3 regions of the Pseudomonas sp. MF08831 genome follow, and region 2 is predicted to be linked to each of the others. Evidence: riboswitches for the same ligand, from Rfam matches in the RefSeq annotation. Region 2 holds a riboswitch; each other region holds the start of a gene.

Region 1 (7,991 bases), on a different contig from region 2:
GGAAGATTTCGTCGCCAGTGGCAGCCCGTTGGTGGCGCCGGCGGGGGCCGTGCTGGCCACCGCCGCCTGATCGACTGCGGTTTTCGAAAACCCGGCTACGCTGTTTCAGGCGCCTATCATTGATCTTCAAGGAAGACCTGACCATGAGTGAACTGATCAACAGCGTTACCCCGAAAAGCCTGACTGAATTGCTGCAGGAAGCCGGCTATCGCGTCAACCAGACCGAACAGAACGGCATCGTGCAATTGCTCAGCGCGAGCCAGGGTATCGGCTTTGCCGTGCGCTTCGGCAACCCGGCGGCGGAGCAGGGCAGTTACGTCGACTTCACCTACAGCTGCGCCCTGCGCGTGCAAGGCGAATTGCCCGAAGGCCTGGCCCAGGTATGGAACGCATCGCGCCGTTTTGCGCGGTTGTCGGTGCAGGGTGAGTTCCTGCTGATGGAAATGGATGTGGTGGTGGCCGGTGTTGGCACCACGCACCTGCGCAGCCAGCTGGAACTGTGGGATCGCCTGCTGCAGGAATTCATCGTCTACCTGCGTGACTACAGCCAGCAGGCGGCTCAGTTGCAGGCCCAGGCCGCCACCGCTGTGGCCAGCGAAGAAGCGCCCGTCGTCTGACACTCAGCGCTGCAGCACACCGCGAAACGTTGCGCTCAACGCGCGCAACGTTTCGCGCGAGCGTGCATCACTGATCCGGCTGTACAGCAGCACTTCACTGACGGGTAATGCGGGCAGGCCGTATTGCTCGCTCACGTCCACCGCCCCGGCCGGGGCCACGCGGGGGGCGAGGGCGGCGACCCCCAATCCGGCGCTCACGGCCGCGCCTACCGCCATCACACCACCGCCGACAAACACTTCGGTCCAGTCGATACGCGCTGCATCCAATGCTCTGACCGCCAAGTGCCGAACGCCACAGGGCGCGGCCATGGTCGCCATGCGCAGCGGTGTGCCGGGGCTGTGTTGCCAGTGGGGCGCGGCGAACCAGCCAAAGCGTTCGACCGCCAGCACTTCGCCGTCCTGGCGATCGCCTTCGTTGCGCACGATCACCGCGTCCAGTTCATTGCGATCAAACGCAGCCACCAGGTCGCGGGACGAGGCGATGCGCACCTCGAGAATCACCAGCGGGTCGTAGGCCGCGAGGCGGCTGAGCCAGGTGGGCAAGTCCGGCCCGGCCACGTGGTCGCTGATGCCGATCACCAAACGCCGTGGCGCGTGGGTGCCCAGGTCCGCCAGTGCCCGCTCATGGGCATTGAGCAGGGCACGCGCGGCCACGATGAACTGCTCGCCCTGGGGGGACAGTTGCACATGGCGAGGCGTGCGTAGCAACAGGCGGTAACCGAGGCGTTCTTCCAGACGCTTGAGCTTCAGGCTGATGGCGGCCTGGGAGGTGTCGAGCGCCTCGGCGGCGCGGGTGAAGCTGGCAAAATCAGCCACCAGCACGAAGGCGTGCACGGTGTCGATGTCCAGGGGTTTGAGCGCGTCAGTCATATCCAATCCTTATCGCACTTATATTCGGCCATATCTTGTTGAAATCATCGCCAGTGCGCAAGCTCAGTCCACATCTTGCACAGGAGCTTTGCCATGTTTGCCAAACAGTATTCACACCGCCTGCCAGCCGACTACGACATGGACGTGATACGCCGGCGCGCCGCGCAATTGGGGCCGTTGTGGGATGACGCGCAAGGGCTGCTGTTCAAGGCGTTTATCGCGCAGACGCGTGGGCAGGCGCCGGGCAATGTGTATGCGTCGGTGTACCTGTGGGCCGACCCGTTGCAGGCCGCCGACTTTCTACTGGGCGAGCGTTTTCAAAAGGTGCTCGACAGCTTTGGCCGTCCGCACATCGAAAGCTGGTTGCCGGTGGATGTGCAGCGTGGGCCCGCGCAGCACGCGTTGAGCCTGTACCGAGAGGAGTGGCCGCTGGTGCCGGGGGCGGATCGGGCCGGGATCGTCGCCGAGGAGAAACGGCGCAATCAGCAGGTGGCCGACAGCCGCGACACGTTCGCGGTGTGCCTGGCGCTGGATGTGCAGGCTTGGCGGCTGGTGCGAATCACCTTGTCGGGCAAGGCGCTGGATGCGGCGCATCCCGGAACGGGCTATGAGGTGTTGTACCTGGCCCGCCCCGGGAGTCAGTTCAAGGGTTGAAGCGCGCTTTTGGCTGGCTGAGCTTGCGCTCGGCCACCGCGCCAAACACCAGGCCGAGGGTGGTCCACAGCACCAACTGGATACCCAGCGACGCTACGCGGAACTTCCACAGCAGCACAGCCGAAAACGCCTCCGGCACTTCGTTGATCACCGGGAACAGGCTGCCGGCCACCGACACAATCACGATGTACAACGCCGCACCCAGAATCGCCCCGGCCCAGATGCCACGGCGGGCAATCAGCTTGCGTGCGGCGTTGATCGCAATCACCGCGGCCGCCACTGACACCAGCAGCATCAGGAAGAACAGCTTGGTGCGCTGCGCGATGGTTTCGGGGTCGCCCACCGATGGCGGGTTGGCCGGGTACTTGAGCCCTGGCACCACGGTAATTGCCACACATGCCGCCAGTGCCAGCAGCGCCGCCAGGCCACGCGGGCCGACCTTGCCGATGCGGCCCAGGGCGTAAGCGAACACCAGGGCGAAGAGGCCGCCCAGTGACACGCTGTACACCACCACGCCGGTGAACAGGCCAAAGGTGCTTTGCACCTCGCGGCTCACCAGTTCCTCTTCCGGCGCATCGCCGTGCATGTGTGCCATGTGGTCTTCAAAGGCGATGGCCTTGTCGATCTGCGGTTCACCAAAGGCCTTGGCGAAGCCGAAAGCCAGCACGCCGGCGAGCAAGCCCACCAGCATCCCGCGTAGGAGTAAATGCCCTGTCATGTCGTGTCTCTCTTATCGATTAATGGCAGGGGAAACCCAGCAGGTGGCGGCCGTCGTGCACAAATTCATGCACATACATGCCTTTGAACACAGCGGTGGCGCCTTGCTCGGCGCCGACAAAATAGAGCGCCAGCAGCAACAACAGGCCACCGAAGATCGCCCAAGGCAGAATTTCGCCCAAGGGCAGGGTGGGTCCATACACATCAGGGTTCGTTGCAGCAGTGTTAGCCATGAAAACCTCCAGGGATGACGCGTCCCGAAATGGATTGCGATTGGGCTGAAACAGGGTCTGGCTTACGGCTAAAAGGCCGAATACAGTGGCGCGACCGCGCCGGATTCGAACCGGCTTCCTCTTTCATGTTCGTTGTAACATGTTGAAACAACTTTGCCAGTCTACGCCGACTGCGCGTCGAAACAGAGTGAATTGTGATGCAGGCCACCCGCTTGACCTTGATATGCCATGCCGCCACGCCGTTGCAAAAACAGGGGCGGTTTCCCGATGACGAATCGGTGGCAATGCAGTGGCAGCCCGCGGCGTTGTCCCTGGCGGGGCGTTTCAAGAAACGCTCGCGACTGGTGTGTGGGCCCGAGGCCCGAACCCGACAAACCGCGGGCTTGTTCGGCGATAACGCGCAGGTCGAAGACGCGTTGCGCGACGGTGATTTTGGCACCTGGAAAGGCCAGGCCATCGCCCAGCTCGACAGCCATGCATTGAGTGACTGGATGACCAACAGCACCAGCGCGCCTCACGGCGGTGAGTCGGTGGAGCAGATTTGCGTGCGAGTCGCTGACTGGATGAAAAGTCTCGAAACCCAGCCCGGGCACGTAGTGGCTATCACCCACCCGTTTGTGATTCGCGCCGCGATGCTGTACGTGTTGCAGTTCCCTGTCTCGATGTTCTACCTGATTGACGTCGAGCCGCTGTCCGCCACTGAACTGCGCTTTAACAACGTGTGGCGCCTGCGTCTGGAAACTCACGCCTGAGCGCGTGAACATGGCAAAATCCACGCCCCGCAATGAGAGCAACCCATGAAACGCATCCTGATCATCGGCATTGGCGCCGGCAACCCTGACTACATCACGATGCAAGCCGTCAAGGCGCTGAACCGCACTGACGTGTTTTTTCTGATGGACAAGGGCCAAAGCAAAGACAAGCTGATCGACCTGCGCCGCGAGATCTGCCAAACCTATATCACCGAGCCTGGCTACCGTTTCGTCGAGGCCGACTGCCCCGAGCGCGTGCGCGGCGATATCGACTACACCACCGCCGTGCAGGACCTGAATCGCGACAAGCAGCAGACCTTCGAGCACATGATCAACGAGCAGATGGCTGACGGTGAAGTGGGCGCGTTCCTGGCGTGGGGCGACCCTGCGCTGTACGACAGCACCATCCGCATCCTGCAGGCGATCCTGGCCAGTGGCCGCAGCGTCTTCGAGTTCGAAGTGATCCCCGGCATCACCAGCGTGCAAGCCCTGGCCGCCCAGCACAAGGTGGCGCTGAACCGCATCGGTCGGTCCATCGAGATCACCACCGGGCGCCGGTTGGCGGCGGGGCAGGCGAGTGATGCGGACACTTTGGTGGTCATGCTCGACGCCGAAGATTCCTACCGCAGCGTGGCCGATCAGGATATGGATATCTACTGGGGCGCCTACCTGGGCACGCCGGACGAAATCCTCATCAGCGGCAAGGTCAGTGAAGTGGCTGAGCAAATCCAACAGGTGCGCAAGGCGGCGCGTCTGGAAAATGGCTGGATCATGGACACTTACTTGTTGCGCAAACCCTGAGGTCACTTTCCCATGCTCAAACTGTTTGCCCTGGCACTGACCCTGATGGCCAGCGCCGCCCACGCCGACGCCACGCTGCACACCGATTTGCCCCTGTCTTATCTGGAACAGACCCAGAGCGATGCGCGCAATCAGCCGTTGGTGATTTTCCTGCACGGTTTTGGCAGCAACGAGGAAGACCTGTTTGGCATCAAGGACGCGCTGCCGTCCACCTGGACCTACCTGTCGGCACGTGCGCCGATGCCCGTGGATCCCCAGGGTTATCGCTGGTTTACCAAGACGCCGGGTGACGGCGACTACAATGGCGAAACCGCCGACCTGCAACGCAGCGCCGCGCTGATCGAAGACTTTGTGGGCAAGGCCACCGCCAAATACCACACGCACAGCGATCGGGTGTTTCTGGTGGGGTTCAGCCAGGGCGCGATCATGTCGTACGAGGTGGGCTTGCGAAAGCCCGCGTTGGTGCGCGGCATCGCGGCCTTGAGCGGCAGTGTATTGCCGGTGCTCAAGGCTGAACTCAAGCCCAGCGAATCCTTGGGCAAATTGGCGATCTTTATCGGTCACGGCACTCTCGACCAGGCGCTGCCGTATGCCTCGGCGACGCAGGCCAATGAAGTACTGGTGGGCCTTGGATTGACGCCGGAGTTTCACGGGTATCCGGGCATGCCGCACACCGTCAGTGACACCGAAGTGCAGGACCTTAAAGCCTGGCTGGAGAAAAGCCTGAAGTGAACCCGCGGGTGAGGGCTGCTGCGATAGTCATTTTTCGATTTAGCTTTGAGTGCCTGCTGGTTGCTGCGCTAATGGCCTTTCTGTGCGAGCAGGCTTGCCCGCGATGCAGGCGCCTTGGTGCATCAGGCATACCCAAGTGATGCCATCGCAGGCAAGCCAGCTCCCACATTTGACCGGGTACACCCTCGATTGGGTGCACCAAGATCCAACTGTGGGAGCGGGCTTGCTCGCGAATGCGGTGTTTCAGTCAGCTCATGTATCACTGGCACACCGCCTTCGCGAGCAAGCCCGCTCCCACAAGTTGACCGAGTTCAGCTGCAAGCACCGCACTGCTTGGCTTTTCTGTGAGAGCGGGCTTGCCCGCGATGCGGGCGCCTCGGTGCATCAGGCATACCCAGTGGATGCTATCGCAGGCAAGCCAGCTCCCACATTAGATTGAATACAGTTTCGAGAATCAGGTCGGCTGTCAGGCCGCCTCGGCTTAGCTTTTGCTTCTACCACTCAGGTCGGCTACTAGGCCGCCGTGCTGTAGATCTTGATCTTGATCTTAGGCGCCCCGTTAAACCACGCTGGCCGAACGCAGGTAGTACGGAGCGGGTAAACCGGCAGGACGCCGGTTTAGCCGCGACGGGGCAGGGACGGCCCGTCGCGGCGGCCCGCTGCGTAGTACCTTCGTTCGGGCACACCGAGCCTAGGCGAGGTGCCGAGTGGTGGGGCAAGAGCCCTTTGGTTACTTTGGGGCTTTTCCAAAGTGACCCGCCGTAAGGGCGGAACCCATACCCGCCATCACCCAACCAACGGATATGCCCCCGCCCCCCTGCAACACCCCGCACCATCACCCCTCAATCACCCGCAAAACCCGACTACTTACCCCCAGTAATCTGCTTCACCAACTCCGCATGCCCCTTCACATCATCCGCCCGCGAAATCGCCTGAATCACCAGCAAGTGATTGCCCGAGCCTCCCAGGAATGTCGAGTTCAACGTCTTGCCGCCACCCTGGGTGGCCGTGCTGTCGACCTGACGCAGGCCAAGACCTTTGAAGGTCAGTTTCTTCTCGTTCTGCTTCTTGAAATCAGGCAGGGCAGCGCTCTGGTCCTTGACGAAATCAGCCACGGCGCCATCCAGAAACTGCGGGTCATTGTCTTTGATTGTGGCCCCGTCGTTGCGCACCGTTTCAGCCACGATCACCACACTCTTCGTGGTCGAGTTGGCGTACAGCGTGCCTTGGGTGTCGGCGGTGCCATCCTCAACCTTACCGGTCGGCAGCGTGTCGGCGACGTAAGCCTTGGGCAAGTTGAAGGTGAACTTGCCACCCAGCGTCGAAATGGTTTGTGTAGCGGTCGGCTTGGTTGCCGCGAACACGCCGCCGGCGGTAAGCGCCAGGGCCAGCAGGACGGCGGTCTTGGTGAAAGTGGCCATGAAGCGCTCCAGTGGATGAACGAAATTGCGGCGTATTCTGTCAGAAAACTCGCCAGATCGTTCATCCCTGTCCTCACACTTTGTCGGACTCTTCCTCAAGCCGATCCATCTCAAACAGCCGCGCCAGTTCCGTACGCGCTTCCTGGGCGGTTTGCATGACCTTGGCCGCATCGTCATATACCGCGTGTTGCGCAGCGAGCACTTGCAGGTCGTGGTTTTTGAAACGGGTGATGCGCGCATCGGCCTGGGCCTGGGTCAGACCGAGACCCACAAGGGTGCGGCGGCTCATTTCCAGGCTGGAGTAAAAGGTTTCGCGCACGGGTGACGCGTCCAGGTCGACCAGGCGGTGTACGTGTTGGCGGTTACGTGCACGGGCGATGATTTTCATGTGCGGGTAGAGGTTGCGCACCAGTTCGGCGGTCTTGATGTTGATCTCCGGGTCGTCCATGGCAATCACGAAGAACTCGGCCTGATCGACCTTGGCCGCGTGCAGGATTTCCGGACGCTGCGGGTCGCCGTAGAACACCGGCATACCGCCGAAACTGCGGGTCAGCTCGATGGTTTCCACCGAGGTGTCGAGGGCAATAAACGAGATGTTTTGCGCACGCAGAATCCGCGCCACGATCTGGCCCATACGGCCCATGCCGGCAATCACCACACGCGGTGCATCGCTTTCGATGGCGCGGTATTCCTCCGGCACTTCCACCGGTTTGACCTTGGGCTTGAACAGCTTTGGGCACACCAACAGCAGCAGCGGCGTCACGGCCATGGACAGCGTGATGGTCAGCACCAACACATCGTAGAGGTGCGGTTCGAACAGGCCCTGGTCGCGCCCGATCTTGAACACCACAAAGGCAAACTCACCGCCGGCGGCCAGCACCACGCCCAGGCGCAGCGCGCTCTCGCGATTGAGGTCGCCTGCCATCCGGCCAACCGCATACAGCAGCGGCAGCTTCAAGCCGATCAACAGCAGGGTCAGGCCGATCACCACCAGCGGCGAACTGAGCAGCAGGCTGAGGTTGGCGCCCATGCCCACACTGATGAAAAACAGGCCGAGCAACAGGCCTTTGAACGGTTCGATCTGCGCTTCGAGTTCGTGGCGGTATTCGGAGTCCGCCAGCAGCAGCCCGGCGAGGAAGGCGCCGAGGGCCATCGACACGCCCACCAGCTCCATCAACCAGGCCGTGCCGATCA
Region 2 (7,991 bases):
CGTTGAAGCCGATGGCGTGTTCATCCTGCACGTAAGGGTCAAAGATCAGCGGCAGCGCCTTGGCTGAAACGCCGATGCCGTTGTCACAAATGCTGATCCTGAGCGCGTCCGTCGCGGTCACAGACAGCACAATCGAGCCACCCACCGGCGTGTACTTGGCCGCGTTGGCCAGCAGGTTGTGCAGAATCTGCGCAAGACGCCCGGGGTCTGCGCTCACCATCAGTTGGCCGTCAGGCAGGTGGGCATCAAATTGCTGTCTTTTCGCCCGCATCACCGGGCCGCAGGCATCAATGGCACTTCTAAGGATCTGCAGCATGTCTACATCGCGTCGATCGATGCGCAGCTTGCCGGTGCTGACGCGGGACACGTCCAGCAAGTCGTCGACCAACTGTGAAATATGCTGCACCTGACCTTCAATCAGCGCACGCATGCGCGGCAGCTGGTCGCTGGGCATGCGAACCATGCGCTCGGCGATCATGCTGATCGGCGTCAATGGGTTGCGCAGCTCATGCGCCACCATCGCCAGGATGCTTTTCTGCTGACTCAACGCGCGCTCGGCCGTGGCTTGCAGGTCTTGCGCACTGAGGGCCGCGATCACCAGTTGCGCATTCGCCTCGCGAAGCTCCTGGTACAGGCGTTGCTCCTCCAGGGGCGGCGGGCTGGCGGCGTCCGACTGCGCAAGGAGGATCGCCAGCACCAACTGCTGGTTAGCTTCAATCACCTGCTCGACGTGCTGGGTATCCACCAGACGGCTGCTGGCGTCAGTCAGTTGCTGCTGCAGCGCCGCGAGCGCCGCACGCGCCTCAACGGTTTTTTGGCCAATGAGGAACAGCTCGTGAGCCGCCGTGGTCAGCTCACTTTCATGCTTGCCGTCGCCGTCACTCATGAGTCGGGCTCACACATGTTTGGTTTTCGCCGAAACCTGCCGGGTCGGGTGCCCACCCAGCAACCCTTCCTGCTCCGGCAGCATGTCGCGAATCTGCAGGCCGTTATCGTCGATGTGGTACTGGCGCAGTTGGTCGGAGTGGGCGCTGGCGCGCACCTTGACCACGGCCATGATGCGCAGTAACCGGCTCTGCACCTCGATATAGCGCTGCACGATGATCGCGTCGGTCAGAAACGCCGTGCCATAAGGGCTGAAGCGCAGGTCGGTGTAACGGTCTTCGAGCTCCGAGGTCATCAACACGCTGACCCCAACGGCAGTCAGCGCCGTCACCATGCGTGACAGCGACTCGCGAAAATCCGCACGGAAGGTAGGCGCCAACGCCAGTTCAAAGCCTGACAGCGAGTCAATCACTACACGGGTGGCGTTCAACCGGCTGATTTCACCGAGCAGCAGCTGCACGATTTCGTCGATGGACAGGTCCGGCGCGCGGCTGTCCACCAGGCCCACTTTCCCGCTCTTGATCAACTCGGCCAATTGCGGGTTCTGCGAATGGTTGGGCCGTTGCTCGAACGCCGCAATCACCCCGGTTTCGCCGTTGCGCGCGCCTTCAGCGAGGAAGGTCGCCGCCAGGATGCTCTTGCCCGAGCCGGACGGGCCGGCCACCAATAGCGAATAACCCCGAGGCAGGCCGCCGCCGAGCATCTCATCGAGCGCCGGCACGCCCATTTTCAGGCGGGTGATCGGGAACGTCGACGGCGCTTCAACCAGACGGTTGACGGCGGCCGGCGGGAACACCTTGACCCCCGAGGTGGCAATACGAAAGGTGTGCAGCCCCGGCAACGTCGGTTGGCCGCGCATCTTCATGATTTCCATCTTGCGCACCATCGAATTACGCTCAACGCTCTGGCGTAGCCAGATCAGGCCATCGGCCACGGTGAAAATCGGATTGGTGTCGGTCTCGGTGAAGTATTCGCCGATCAGGAAGGTGGTCGCCTGCCACGTGGTCATCAACATGCCCAACTGCTGGATGAACTGCGGCAGGTTGTTGTTCGGGTTGTGCTGGGTCTGGCTGGCCAGCACCACGGAGCGGAACGAATCGACAAACACCAGCGACGGTGAATGCGCCTCGACCTCGCTGACAATGCGCCGCAGTACCTCGTCCAGGTCGCCCGCCAGGGTGTCGTCGGCCAGGTTGATATAACGAATCGACCGGTTAATGGCAGCGTCGTCGAAAAAATCGAATTGCTGCTGATAGCGCAGCATCTTCAGCGGCGGCTCACCGAGCACGGTAAAGAACAGCGCCGGGCGCTCCGGCGTGGCCAGGGCGAACATCATCTGGTGCGCGAGGGTGGTTTTGCCGCAGCCTGGCGGGCCGGCGATCAGGTTGAACGAAAACTCCGGCAGGCCACCGCCCAGGACCTCGTCCAGTCCTGGCACACCCGTGGCCAGACGGTTGATAGTCACTTTGGTGCTCATGGCGAAATTTCCTGCGAAGAGGTGTCGCTCGAAGAAGGCTGCCACACGCCAACCAGCAGACGTGCGGTGAGTGAAGGCCCGATCAGCGTGGTCAGAAGCTCGTAGAGGGTAGTCAGCAACACCTCACCGAAAAACAGCACATCGGTTTCGTTCTGCTCGACGAGTACGGATTTGAGGGCAATCAAGTCCATCGCGGCCGGCACCCTGTCATAGGTGGCGGCCAGGCGTGGATGGGTCGAGACGCACAGATGGAAGCTGCGACGGTACAGCGCGGCAACGCCTTGCTGGCCGATGATGGGCGCCAGTGCTGCGCCCACATCCTGCAAAATCGAAACAACCGCCGCGGCGATGCTTGCAGTGTCAGCCTGCGGACCAACACGGTGCGCCAGAGAAGCTACGATCCGGCGGCTCTCTTCGCTAAGCGTGGGCATGTCTGACTAATATCTGATGAACAGAGACCGATGGTACACCCTATATCCGGAGATAGAGACCCCGGCGGCCTGCCAATTGCGCATGGAAAGGCTCCCCGTTGCGGGCATGATCGACTACCATAACGCGCCGGTTCCCACACGGGACTAATAGGGAATCCGAAGCGCGTTCATTGTGCCAATCGGAACTGCCCCCGCAACTGTAGGTGCTGAGCCTGCTCCACATCGCCACTGGGCATTGCCCGGGAAGGCCGGAGCGTGGCGACGACGCATCAGTCAGGAGACCTGCCGGCCCAGCAAAATCACTAACCGGCGGGGTGTCCGGGAAGTACCTCCGCGCCCTGCGATGCCCGCAGCGCTACAGGGTGTATTTCCGAGCCGTACCTCCCCAGTTCCACGTACGGTTTACCCGGAGATTGCCCGATGCTGCCACGCGTTACTGCCCTGATCACCGCCCTGGGCTTTTGTGCCCTGGCCCAAGCGGCGCCCACTCACTACCCGCTGACGGTGCAGAACTGCGGCAGCACCTTGACCTTTGAGCAGGCGCCTGCGCGCACGGTGACCATCGGCCAGGCCGCCACCGAAATGCTTTACGCCCTGGGCGTCGGCGACAAAGTGGTCGGTACCTCGCTGTGGTTCAACAACGTATTGCCACAATACAAGGCGCAGAACGACGCCATTGAGCGCCTGGCCAACAACGAACCCAGCTTCGAAGCGGTGATCGCCAAGCGCCCGCAGCTGGTGGCCGCCGAGCTGGAATGGGTAGTGGGCCCGCAAGGTGTGGTCGGCACCCGCGAGCAGTTTCACGAGCTGAAAATCCCCACCTACCTGCTGCCCTCCGACTGCGAAGCCAAGGACAACCTGGTGGGCGCCGACGGCACGCGGCTGGAGCCGTTTCGCGTCGAGACCGTCTATAAAAGCATCAGCCAACTGGCCGAGATTTTCGACGTACAGGCGCGCGGCCAACAATTGAACGACGAACTCAAGGCGCGCTTGGCCAAATCCATCGCCACCGCCCACAGCAAAGGCCTCAAGCAGGCCAGCGCATTGGTGTGGTTCTCCAGCTCGGAAATGGCCAGCGACCCGTACGTGGCCGGCCACAAGGGCGTGCCCGAATTCATGCTCCAAACCCTGGGCCTGCACAACGTGGTGCAGTCCGATGAAGAGTGGCCCGCCGTCGGCTGGGAGACCATCGCCAAGGCCAACCCGACCTTCCTGGTGATCGCGCGCATGGACCGGCGCCGCTACCCCGCCGACGACCATGAAAAGAAACTCGCCTTCCTGCGCAGTGACCCGGTGACGCGCAACATGGACGCGGTGAAAAACAACCGCATCATCATCCTCGACGCTCTGGCATTGCAGGCCAGCGTGCGCACGTTCGATGGCCTGGAACAGCTGGCCGCCGCCATCGACGGCTACGACCTGCGCAAATGATGCGTACCCTTCTCGCCCTGGCGCTGCTGTTGCTCGCCGTGCTCGCCGGCGTGGCCATTGGCGAAACCGCCATCGCACCGCAGGTGGTGTTGCAGGTGCTTGCCAACAAACTGTGGGCAGCCGGTTACGCGCTCGACCCGATCGACGAAGGCGTGGTGTGGAATTACCGCCTGACCCGCGCCCTGGTCGCCGCCGCGTGCGGTGCCGGGTTGGCCACGTGCGGGGTGATCTTGCAGTCGTTGTTGCGTAACCCGTTGGCCGATCCTTATCTGCTGGGCATCAGCGCCGGCGCCTCGACCGGCGCGGTATTGGTGGCGCTGATCGGCGTCGGCGGCGGTCTGGTTTCGCTGTCGGCAGGCGCGTTTGTCGGCGCCATGGCGGCCTTTGCGCTGGTGATTCTGCTGGCGCGCGCCAGCGGCTCGGCGAGCGGCACCGGCCAGATCATCCTCGCCGGCATCGCCGGGTCACAGCTGTTCAACGCCCTCACCGCGTTCCTGATCACCAAGTCCGCCAGCTCCGAGCAGGCACGCGGCATCATGTTCTGGCTGCTGGGCAACCTCAGCGGGGTGCGCTGGCCGTCGGTGTGGCTGGCGGTGCCGGTGACCGTCGCAGGCCTGGCGGTGTGCCTGTGGCACCGCCGCGCGCTGGATGCCTTCACCTTCGGCACCGACTCGGCGGCCTCGCTGGGCATTCCGGTGCGCCGGGTGCAGTTTGTGCTGGTGGGTTGCGCGGCATTGGTGACGGCGGTGATGGTGTCGATTGTCGGCTCCATTGGCTTTGTCGGGCTGGTGATTCCGCATGCCGTGCGCCTGCTGGTCGGTACCGGGCATTCACGGCTGCTGCCGGCCAGCGCCTTGGGCGGTGCGCTGTTTTTGATCGCCGCCGACGTGCTCTCGCGCACGTTGATCAAGGGCCAGGTGATTCCGGTCGGCGTGGTCACCGCGCTGGTCGGCGCGCCGGTGTTTGCGCTGATCCTGATCGGCCGGAGAAATGCGCGATGACGGTGCTCAGTTGCACAGCGCTGGGGTTCAAAGTGCGCGATGCCGAGTTGCTGCGCGATATCCACTTGGACGTTCAGCAAGGTGAAACCTTGGGCATTGTCGGGCCGAACGGTTCCGGCAAGTCCACCCTGCTCAAACTGCTCGCCGGTTTGCGTGCACCGGCGTCCGGTGAAGTGCTGTTGGGCGGCCAGCACTTGGGCCGCCTATCCCGGCGCGCCATCGCGCAGCAACTGGCCGTGGTGGAGCAGCAGGCTGATACCGACGATGCCATCCGCGTGTTCGACGCCGTGGCGCTGGGCCGCACGCCCTGGCTGTCGGCGCTGAGCCCGTGGTCTGACGAAGACGACGCCATTGTGGGTCAGGCGCTGCACGACGTAGACGCCACCCACCTGAGCAAACGCGCGTGGCGCAGCCTTTCCGGCGGCGAACGCCAACGCGTGCACATCGCCCGCGCCCTGGCGCAACGGCCGCAGATTCTGTTGCTGGATGAGCCGACCAATCACCTGGATATCCAGCACCAACTGGCGATCTTGAAGGGCGTGCAGGCCTTGCCGGTAACCACCTTGATTGCGCTGCATGACCTCAACCAGGCACTGACCTGCGATCGCCTGGCCGTGCTGGACCGCGGGCGGCTGGTGGCGCTGGGCCCACCACTGGAGGTGCTGACGCCGCAGCGATTGCAAGAGACATTCGGGGTACAGGCGCACTACCTGACAGACCCGTTTGACGGCGCTCAGATCCTGCGGTTGCGCTCGAACTGATGAGCTGACTGCGGCCCCTAACAACACCACCAATCAACTGTGGGAACTGGCTTGCCCGCGAGGGCGGTGTGTCAGTGGCATGTCAGTCGGCAGACCCGCCGCCTTCGCGGGCAAGCCCGCTCCCACAGTTTGACCGCGTTCATCTGCCAGTGCCGCACCGCTTTGCCTTTCTGTGGGAGCTGGCTTGCCTGCGAGGGCGGTGTGTCAGTGGCATGTCAGTCGGCTGACCCGCCGCCTTCGCGGGCAAGCCCGCTCCCACATTGAATTGGGTTCAGCTCTCAGAATCAGGTCGGCTGTCAGGCCGCCTCGCTTGCGCTTTTGATCTAACCACTCAGGTCGGCTACTAGGCCGCCGTGCTCTGCTTTTGATCTTGATCTGCTTTTGATCTTAGGCGCCCCGTTAAACCACGCTGGCCGAACGCAGGTTTTGGAGCGTGGGTAAACCGGCAGGACGCCGGTTTAGCCGTGTTGGGCCATGGATGGCCCATCGCGGCGGCCCACGATCCAAAGCCTGCGTGAGGGCACACCGAGCCTAAGCGAGGTGCCGAGTGGTGGGGCAAGAGCCCTTTGGTTACTTTGGGGCTTTTCCAAAGTGACCCGCCGTAAGGGCGGAACCCTCTGAGCCACCCCCCAATCACGGATATCCACTCAGCCCCCCAAAAAAACCCAGCCGCCAGCGCTACAGCGACCGCTGCATATGCGTCGTCCGCCAAACCGGATCCGCCTCGACATCAACAATCTCAAACCCCTGCCGAAGCCAAAAATCAATCGCCCCAGCAAGAAACGGATGAGTATGCAGGTAAACCATCTCCACCCCCTCCCCCCGCGCCTTCGCCTCCAGCGCGCCGTACAACTCACCCGCCAACCCGAATCGGCGCGACGCCGGCGCCACAAACAGGCGTACCACCTCCACCGTCTTGAGGCCCTGGTAATTCAACTGGGAGAAGCGCCCGTCGTAGGGCACATAGCCGATGGCCGCAACAATCCGGCCATCGACGCGGGCGATCGAAAACTGGCCGTCGCCATGAACATACACCGCTTCAAATCGCACCAGATCGTCCGGCATGCCGGCTGCGCTGAGCTTGGGGAAAAGCTCGCCGCGAGCCTCAAGGACAAAATCCAGCACTGCTGGAATGTCGTCGCAGGTCACGTCCTGAATGACCGGTCGCTCGTTCATACAACCCTGATCTGACTGATCCCTACCACCTGCGCCTGCTCCAGAATCTCCTCGGGCGTCGCATCCGCAGGCGGCAGGATCAACCCATTCTCCGCATCGCCAAAATGCAATTGCAGTAAATGCATCGCCGCCTCGTGCAGGGGCAGTTCAGGCTGTTTGAGTTCAAACACGTGGGTGCGGGGCTCGTCGTTGAACAGGTAGTTCAGGGTGTATTCGCGCATGGTGAGGTCCTGATGAGGGAAAGGAGCAACTGATTAACCTGACTTATCGATCAGCTTTTAAGTTCCCAACCCACACGCTCAGTGTCATTTGGTCTGCACGTAGCACAAAGCAGAGCCCTTCACGCCCGAGGCATGGACGCTGACATGGCGAGTGGAAAAACCTGGCTTCTCGACGAACTGCTTCTCTTGCCAACTCGCATAGACGCCGTACTGATAACCGATGGCGCCATTGGCATACCACGACACGGCGAGCTTATACACGCCCTTCTCATCGGGGGCCTGCCACAGCGTCTTGTCAATGACCGGCTTCGCCTGATTGAACGTACGCAGGTGGAACGTGCGAGGCCCGCCGTTTGGCTCGGTAGAACTGGACAGAAACAGCGTGTCGTCCTCGGCATCGTCTTCGGCAGCCGCCAGAATCACTGACGGCACCCACTTCTCGCCCCGGTATTCTTTTTCGATGAACACCGTGCAGTTCAACGTGCCGTCACCTGGGGTCTTCATTTTGAATTGCCGCTCGTACTGCCCATAGGGCACATCAAACGAGAAGTTGTATTCGGCGGCTTGAACACCCGCCACCAGCAAAAATGCCGATAGCCCTACGACTG
Region 3 (7,991 bases), on a different contig from region 2:
GATCACGATTGAATTTGCAAATCGATGTGATAGTGGGCATAGTCTCGACTTCTTTACATACCAGCCACGGTCGTGCCCATGCTAAATCGCTTCGCACCCCTCGTGCCTCTCGCACTCGTTACCCTGTTGTTTGGTTGCGCCACCCACACTCAAAACGTGGCTGAGCAGCAAAAACCAGCACAACAGTCCCAGGCAAAATTCGTTGCAACGCAGTCTTCCACTGTTTACGAGGAAGAAGTTGCAACTGAGAAAGAACTCGCCGACTTCGCCGGCAGCAAGCCTTACCAGCTTCCAGTTCTGGCCGACAGCATTCTTGAACGCGGCATGTCCCTGATCGGTACCCGTTACCGTTTCGGCGGTACCTCTGAAGCCGGTTTCGACTGCAGCGGCTTCATCGGCTACCTGTTTCGTGAAGAAGCCGGCATGAACCTGCCTCGCTCGACCCGCGAAATGATCAACGTGGATGCACCGTTGGTCGCACGCAACAACCTCAAGCCCGGTGATCTGCTTTTCTTTAGTACGGCGGGCCGTGGTCGTGTCAGCCACGCCGGTATCTACTTGGGCGATAACCAGTTTATTCACTCCAGCAGCCGTCGCAGTGGCGGTGTCCGCGTCGACAACCTGGGTGACAGTTACTGGAGCAAAACCTTCATCGAAGCCAAGCGTGCACTCGCCATGGCCCCGACGACAGTTACCGCTAGCAAGTAAAGTTAAAGTGATACTTGAAGTTTGACGTGTAAGCGCTAGAATCCCTGGATATTGTTGTAATCCGTTCGCGCGAGCTTTGCTTGCGCGTTCTGGTTTTCAGCGTTCGGCAGCGAAAAGCCGCATCCAGACCAGGATTGTTCTGCCCATGTCGACCTCAGCCCGCCTCATTCTTCTTGTTTGCGCCGCGCTCCTCAGCGCCTGCGCAAGCCGTCCACCGCCGCCCGCTCCCGTAGTGGTCAAGCCTAAGCCGGTGTTCAATTACTCCACGCAAAATTTCTCGCCGGCCGCCGAAGACGTGCTCTTCCGTGCGCTGGGCCTGGTCGGCACGCCTTATCGCTGGGGCGGCAACACGCCGGACTCCGGGTTTGATTGCAGCGGCCTGATCGGGTTTGTCTACCGTGACGCTGCGGGCATCAGCCTGCCGCGCACCACGCGTGAATTGATCGTGATGCGTGCGCAGGACGTGAGCGAAAATAACCTGCAGACCGGCGACCTGATCTTCTTTGCCACTGGCGGCGGTTCACAAGTGAGCCACGCGGGTATCTACGTGGGCGAAGGGCGATTCGTGCATGCACCGCAGACCGGCGGCACGGTGAAGCTGGATACGCTGTCCAAAGCCTATTGGCAAAATGCCTACCTGAGCGCCAAGCGCGTGTTGCCAGCGAATCTGGCGCGCAACCCGTAAGGCGAGTGCAGATCCCGATGTGGGAGCGGGCTTGCTCGCAAAGGCGGTGGATCAGTCGATACGCCTGATGGCTGACACTCCGCTTTCGCGAGCAAGCACGCTCCCCCATTGGTTTTGCGTTGAACCCGAGATCGGCTATTTGGCTGCCGACACCCGCCACACCTTATTCCCCACGTCATCGGCCACCAGCAAATCTCCCTGCTGATCAATCACCACGCCGACCGGTCGGCCCATGGCTTTCTCATCGCTGTTGAGAAACCCGGTCAGCACATCCACCGGCTGGCCTTTGGGTTGGCCGCCTTCGAACGGCACGAAGATCACCTTGTAGCCACTGTGCGGTTTGCGGTTCCACGAACCGTGCTGGCCGATAAACGCGCCGTTGCTGAACTGCGCCGGCAGTTTGCTGCCCTCGGCGAAGGTCAGGCCCAATGACGCAGTGTGCGGCCCCACGGCATAGTCCGGAGCGATGGCCTTGGCGACCAGGTCCAGGTTCTGCGGCGTGACGCGCACATCCACGTGTTGTCCGTAGTAGCTGAATGGCCAGCCATAAAACGCGCCATCCTTGACCGACGTGATGTAGTCCGGCACCAGGTCGCTGCCGATCTCGTCGCGTTCGTTGACCGCCGTCCACAGCTTGCCGCTCTGCGGTTCCCACGCCATGCCGTTGGGGTTGCGCAGGCCGGAGGCGAAAATACGGTGTTGGCCTGTGGCACGGTCGACTTCCCAGATCGCCGCGCGGCCTTCCTCGGCTGCCAGACCGTTTTCGCCGACGTTGCTGTTGGAGCCGACACTCACGTACAGCTTGCTGCCGTCCTTGCTGGCCACCACGTTTTTCGTCCAGTGGTGGTTGATGCTGCCACCCGGCAGGTCGACCACCTTGGTGCCGGCGGCCTTGATCGCGGTTTCGCCCGGCTGATAAGGGAAGCGCAGCAGTTTGTCCGAGTCCGCCACGTACAGGTCGTTGCCGACCAGGGTCATGCCGAACGGCGAGTTGAGGTTCTCCAGGAACACAGTGCGGGTCTCGGCCACGCCATCGTGGTCGGCATCGCGCAGCAGGGTGATGCGGTTCGGGCTCGGCACGGCGGCACCGGCGCGCCCCATGACCTTCTCCATCACCCAGCCGCGAATACCCTTGGCGTCATCCGGCTTGGGCGGCGCGTTGGTTTCCGCCACCAGCACGTCGCCGTTGGGCAATACATACAGCCAGCGTGGGTGATCCAGGCCTTCTGCAAACGCCGCGACCTGAGTGCCGGCGGCAGCTGTCGGCTTCGCGCCGTCTGGCCAGCCAATCGCCGGGGCGATGTTCACCGTGGGGATCAGGGTTTTGTTTGGCTCCGGCAGCTTGGGTGAAGGCCCGGTGCCGTCGGACACCTGCAGAGTAGAGCTTTCACCGCAGGCGGCGAGGGTGCCTGCGAGCATGATCAGTAAGGCAAGTCTGGTTTTATGCATGGTTTTCTCCTTGATACCTGTAAGGGTAGAGGCGTTTGCCGGTCCGATCGTTCAAGTGCAAGGCCGGCTTTAATTGACGCTCCACCCCCAACCCACTAACCTTCGCGGCTTGTTTCAGGTGCTCTGTGACCTGTGGGTCGACAGAGTGAAACAGGGAAGCCGGTGAGTGAGCGCACTTGTACACAGTGCTGCCGCGATTCCGGCGCTGCCCCCGCAACGGTAAATGAGTCAAGACGGTGCCTTTTGCCACTGTATCCGCGTGATATGGGAAGGCGCGCCGTCGGCCTGCTCGCTCGCTGAGCAAGCGCCACTCATGAGCCCGGAGACCGGCCTGGATCATCCAACAGCATCACGGTGGGCGATGCTTGGCTGTCTGTGTGTCTATTTTCCTGCCCGCCGTTTTTTGTCCAGCCCCAACGGAGAGCTGCCATGACCGATTCCCCCGACCGCGACGAACGCCACCTGGCGCGCATGCTGCGCAAAAAAGCCGTGATCGATGAACGCATCGCCAATTCCCCGAACGAATGCGGCTTGTTGCTGGTATTGACCGGCAACGGCAAAGGCAAAAGCAGCTCGGCGTTTGGCATGCTCGCCCGCGCCATGGGCCATGGCATGCAGTGCGGCGTGGTGCAGTTCATCAAGGGGCGCAACAGCACCGGCGAGGAGTTGTTCTTCCGTCGCTTCCCCGAGCAAGTGCGCTTTCACGTGATGGGCGAAGGCTTTACCTGGGAAACCCAGGACCGCCAGCGCGACATCGCCGCCGCCGAAGCCGCCTGGGCAGTTTCGCGCCAATTGCTGCAAGACCCGTCCATCGGTCTGGTCGTGCTGGATGAGCTGAACATCGCCCTCAAGCACGGCTACCTTGATCTGGACCAGGTACTCAGCGACCTGCAAGCCCGCCCGCCAATGCAGCACGTGGTGGTCACCGGCCGTGGCGCCAAGCCCGAGTTGATCGAAATGGGCGACACCGTCACCGAAATGGGCATGCTCAAGCACGCGTTCCAGGCCGGTATCAAGGCACAGAAGGGCGTCGAACTTTGAACCAGCCCCGTCATTGCCCGGCCGTACTGATCGCCGCACCGGCATCCGGCCAGGGCAAAACCACCGTCACCGCGGCGCTGGCGCGTTTGCACCGCAACCTGGGACGCAAGGTGCGCGTGTTCAAGTGCGGGCCGGACTTTCTCGACCCGATGATTCACGAGCGCGCCAGCGGTGCGCCGGTGTACCAGTTGGACATGTGGATGGTCGGCGAGCAGGAAAGTCGCCGTTTGCTGTGGGAAGCGGCGGGCGAAGCTGACCTAATCCTGATCGAAGGCGTGATGGGCCTGTTCGACGGCACGCCCTCCAGCGCCGACCTAGCGCGGCACTTTGGTGTGCCGGTGCTGGGCGTGATCGACGGCACCGCCATGGCCCAGACCTTCGGCGCGCTGGCCTTGGGCCTGGCGCGCTATCAGCCGGACCTGCCGTTCGCCGGCGTGCTGGCCAACCGCGTTGGCACCCTACGCCATGCGCAGTTGCTTGAAGGCAGCCTCACTGAAGGCCTGCGCTGGTACGGCGCGTTGTCGCGTGAAACCGGCATCGAGTTGCCCAGCCGCCACTTGGGCCTGGTGCAAGCCAGCGAATTGAATGACCTCGATATGCGCCTGGACGCCGCCGCCCAAGCCCTGGGCAGCAGCTGCGAAGTTGCCGTGCCGCCACCGGTGACGTTCGCCGCGCCCGAAGTGATCGAGGCCGAGCCGCTGCTGGCGGGCGTGCGCATCGCCGTGGCCCGCGACGAAGCCTTTGCGTTTACCTACGGCGCCAGCCTCGACCTGCTGCGCGCGATGGGCGCCGAATTGCGCTTCTTCTCGCCGATTCACGATAGCCAATTGCCTGAGGCCGACAGCCTCTACCTGCCCGGTGGCTACCCGGAATTGCACCACCAGGCGCTGTCGGAAAACACCCCGATGCTTAACGCCATTCGCGCGCATCACGCGGCAGGCAAGCCGTTGCTCGCCGAGTGCGGCGGCATGCTCTACCTGCTGGACTCGCTGACCGATGTCGACGGTACCCGTGCCGAATTGGTTGGCCTGCTGCAGGGCGACGCGGTGATGCAAAAGAAGCTGGCGGCGCTGGCTTTGCAAAGTGTCGAGTTGCCGGAAGGGGTGCTGCGCGGCCATACCTATCATCATTCGCTGACCAGCACCGAATGGGCGCCGATCGCCCGAGGCTTGAGCCCTAACGGCGGGCGTGGCGCCGAAGCGGTTTACAGGCAGGGGCGGATGACGGCTTCCTACGTGCACTTTTATTTCCCCTCCAATCCGGCGGCGGCGGCTGCATTGTTTGCGCCTGGCCCTGAGACCGCTATCGCGGGCAATCCCGTTCCCACAACTGACCGAGTTGAAACTCAATCCAATATGGGAGCGGGCTTGCTCGCGAAGAGGCCATGACGGACAACGCCTTCCCCCAAGCCGAACGCGACGCCGTCTACCGCGCCATCGCCGAACGCCGCGACATGCGTCACTTCATCGGCGGCAGCGTGGCCCCCGAGTTGCTGCAACGCCTGCTCCAGGCCGCACACCAGGCGCCCAGCGTCGGCTTGATGCAACCGTGGCGATTCATCCGAATCAGCGACCGCGCGCTGCGCGGCCAAATCCAACAGTTGGTGGAAGAAGAGCGCGTGCGCACCGCCGAGGCCCTGGGCCAGCGCTCCGACGACTTCATGAAGCTCAAGGTCGAAGGCATCCATGACTGCGCCGAAGTGCTGGTGGCCGCGCTGATGGATGATCGCGAGCGCCACATCTTTGGCCGGCGCACCTTGCCGGAAATGGACATGGCCTCGTTATCCTGTGCAATCCAGAACCTGTGGTTGGCCGCCCGCGTCGAAGGCCTTGGGATGGGCTGGGTTTCGTTGTTCGAACCCCAGGCCCTGGCCGATCTGCTGCGGCTGCCGGCGGGTGCAAAGCCCTTGGCGGTGTTGTGCCTGGGCCCGGTGGCCGAGTTCTACCCGGCACCGATGTTGCAACTCGAAGGCTGGACCGAGCCTCGGCCGCTGAGTGACATGGTGTATGAGAATGTGTGGGGAGTGAGTCAATGAGTGTGGCCTTGCTGTGTGTCGCTGCGGTGGCGCTGGATGCGCTGCTGGGCGAGCCCAGGCGCTGGCATCCGCTGGTGGCGTTCGGCAACTTTGCCGGGCGTATCGAGCAACGTTTCAACAGCGGCGGCCGCGGGTGGCGCAGCCATGGCGTGACCGCCTGGTTTATCGCGGTGGTGCCGCTGACGTTGCTGGCCACCGTGCTGTCGTGGGCGCCGTATATCGGCTGGGTGCTGGAGATTCTGGCGCTGTACATGGCGCTGGGCATGCGCAGCCTTGGCGAGCACGTGCTTCCAGTCGCCCAGGCGTTGCGCAGCGGTGACCTGGAAGAAGCGCGTAAACGCGTGAGCTACCTCGTCAGCCGTCAGACCAGCGAACTGGACAGCACTGAAGTTGCGCGCGCCGCGACTGAATCGGTGCTCGAGAACGGCAGCGACGCGGTGTTCGCCGCGCTGTTCTGGTTTGTCGTGGCCGGCGTGCCCGGCGTGGTGCTTTATCGCCTGAGCAACACCCTTGATGCCATGTGGGGTTATCGCAACGAGCGCTTTGAGCGTTTCGGCTGGGCGGCGGCAAAAATCGACGATGTGCTCAACTACATTCCTGCGCGTCTGGTGGCGTTGACCTACGCGGTACTCGGCAAAACCCGCCTGGCGCTTAAATGCTGGCGCGCCCAGGCGCCGACCTGGGACAGCCCCAACGCCGGGCCGGTGATGGCAGCCGGTGCGGGCGCGCTGGGTGTTGAATTGGGCGGGGCGGCGATTTATCACGGCGAGCTGCATCAGCGTGCGCAGTTGGGCGAAGGCCCGGCGGCCGATGCCGACGCCATCGAGCGTGGCTGGCAACTGGTGCAGCGCGGCGTATGGTTATGGCTGTTGATCCTGTGCGCGGGGGCGCAATTTTATGCTTGAGCACGGTGGCCGGCTGCGTAAGGCAGTGATTGAGTACGGGATTGCCGAGGCGGACTGGCTCGACCTGTCCAGCGGCCTGGCGCCCTGGCCGTGGCCGATTCCCGAGATTCCGCTGCGGGCCTGGGCGCGATTGCCGGAAACCGACGACGGCCTGGAAAAGGCCGCCAGCGAGTACTACGGCGCCGCTCACGTGTTGCCGGTGGCGGGTTCCCAGGCGGCGATTCAGTTGCTGCCGCGCTTGCGTCGCTCCGGCAAGGTCGGCGTGTTGTCGCCGTGTTATGCCGAACACGCCGAAGCCTGGCGCCGCGCCGGTTACGTGGTGCGCGAAGTGCAGGAGCAGGAAGTCGACTTTTTTCTCGACGGCCTCGACGTGCTGGTGGTGGTCAATCCGAATAACCCCACCGGCCTGAGTCTGCCGCCGCAGCGCCTGCTCGACTGGCACTCACGGCTGGCCCAGCGCGGCGGCTGGCTGGTGGTGGACGAAGCGTTCATGGACGTGACCCCGCAATTGAGCCTCGCCAGCCAGGCCCATCAAGTCGGCCTGATTGTGTTGCGCTCATTCGGCAAGTTCTTTGGCCTGGCCGGTGTGCGCCTGGGCTTTGTGCTGGCGGAACGCAAGCTGCTCAAGCTGTTGGCCGAACAGCTTGGCCCGTGGGCAGTCAGTGGGCCGACGCGGGTGCTTGGCCAGGTGTGCCTGCGCGATACGGCCGGGCATGCCGAGCAGCGTCATCGCTGTATCGAAGCCGGCCAGCGCTTGTTCGCGCTGCTTGAGCGGCACGGCTTTGAGCCTCAGGGCGGCTGCGCGTTGTTCCAATGGCTGATCACCCCGCACGCCGAACGCCTGCACGAATTCATGGCCCAGCGCGGCATCCTGCTGCGCCTGTTTGTCCACGACAGCAGCCTGCGCTTCGGTCTGCCCGACACTGAGGCCGATTGGTTGCGACTCGATGAGGCCCTGGCCGCTTACAAGGACGCCGCATGAGTACGTTGATGGTGCAAGGCACCACGTCTGACGCCGGTAAAAGCACGCTGGTGACCGCGCTGTGCCGTTGGCTGGTACGCCAAGGCATTGGCGTGGTGCCGTTCAAACCACAGAACATGGCACTCAACAGCGCCGTCACCGCTGAGGGCGGCGAAATCGGCCGCGCCCAGGCCGTGCAGGCCCAGG

Evidence for each region. A riboswitch is a leader RNA that binds a small molecule or an ion and turns the genes downstream of it on or off. The one in region 2 is predicted to bind cobalamin.
Region 1: another riboswitch for cobalamin. It lies ahead of AC19YS_RS22265 (CbtB domain-containing protein); the one in region 2 lies ahead of AC19YS_RS18510 (ABC transporter substrate-binding protein).
Region 3: another riboswitch for cobalamin. It lies ahead of cobO (cob(I)yrinic acid a,c-diamide adenosyltransferase); the one in region 2 lies ahead of AC19YS_RS18510 (ABC transporter substrate-binding protein).

Annotation. Positions count from the first base shown of each region.
Region 1 covers NZ_JCBCUX010000011.1:208,352-216,342, reverse strand. The annotation lists gene AC19YS_RS22290 (MFS transporter) at 1-70, shown strand, start outside; gene AC19YS_RS22285 (YbjN domain-containing protein) at 144-617, shown strand; gene AC19YS_RS22280 (LysR family transcriptional regulator) at 621-1,487, opposite strand; gene AC19YS_RS22275 (DUF4865 family protein) at 1,581-2,141, shown strand; gene AC19YS_RS22270 (CbtA family protein) at 2,131-2,859, opposite strand; gene AC19YS_RS22265 (CbtB domain-containing protein) at 2,879-3,091, opposite strand; adenosylcobalamin (AdoCbl) riboswitch at 3,138-3,217, opposite strand; gene AC19YS_RS22260 (histidine phosphatase family protein) at 3,289-3,843, shown strand; gene cobF (precorrin-6A synthase (deacetylating)) at 3,889-4,644, shown strand; gene AC19YS_RS22250 (alpha/beta hydrolase) at 4,657-5,376, shown strand; gene AC19YS_RS22245 (DcrB/PsbP domain-containing protein) at 6,240-6,797, opposite strand; gene AC19YS_RS22240 (monovalent cation:proton antiporter-2 (CPA2) family protein) at 6,871-7,991, opposite strand, start outside.
Region 2 covers NZ_JCBCUX010000008.1:187,836-195,826, reverse strand. The annotation lists gene AC19YS_RS18525 (sensor histidine kinase) at 1-886, opposite strand, end outside; gene AC19YS_RS18520 (ATPase domain-containing protein) at 896-2,362, opposite strand; gene AC19YS_RS18515 (hypothetical protein) at 2,359-2,793, opposite strand; cobalamin riboswitch at 2,905-3,097, shown strand; gene AC19YS_RS18510 (ABC transporter substrate-binding protein) at 3,214-4,224, shown strand; gene AC19YS_RS18505 (FecCD family ABC transporter permease) at 4,221-5,225, shown strand; gene AC19YS_RS18500 (ABC transporter ATP-binding protein) at 5,222-5,986, shown strand; gene AC19YS_RS18495 (GNAT family N-acetyltransferase) at 6,665-7,162, opposite strand; gene AC19YS_RS18490 (hypothetical protein) at 7,159-7,383, opposite strand; gene AC19YS_RS18485 (hypothetical protein) at 7,468-7,991, opposite strand, start outside.
Region 3 covers NZ_JCBCUX010000016.1:53,718-61,708, forward strand. The annotation lists gene AC19YS_RS26725 (C40 family peptidase) at 79-708, shown strand; gene AC19YS_RS26730 (C40 family peptidase) at 854-1,393, shown strand; gene AC19YS_RS26735 (PQQ-dependent sugar dehydrogenase) at 1,529-2,842, opposite strand; cobalamin riboswitch at 2,942-3,191, shown strand; gene cobO (cob(I)yrinic acid a,c-diamide adenosyltransferase) at 3,272-3,883, shown strand; gene AC19YS_RS26745 (cobyrinic acid a,c-diamide synthase CobB) at 3,880-5,271, shown strand; gene bluB (5,6-dimethylbenzimidazole synthase) at 5,268-5,918, shown strand; gene cbiB (adenosylcobinamide-phosphate synthase CbiB) at 5,915-6,823, shown strand; gene cobD (threonine-phosphate decarboxylase CobD) at 6,816-7,805, shown strand; gene AC19YS_RS26765 (cobyric acid synthase) at 7,802-7,991, shown strand, end outside.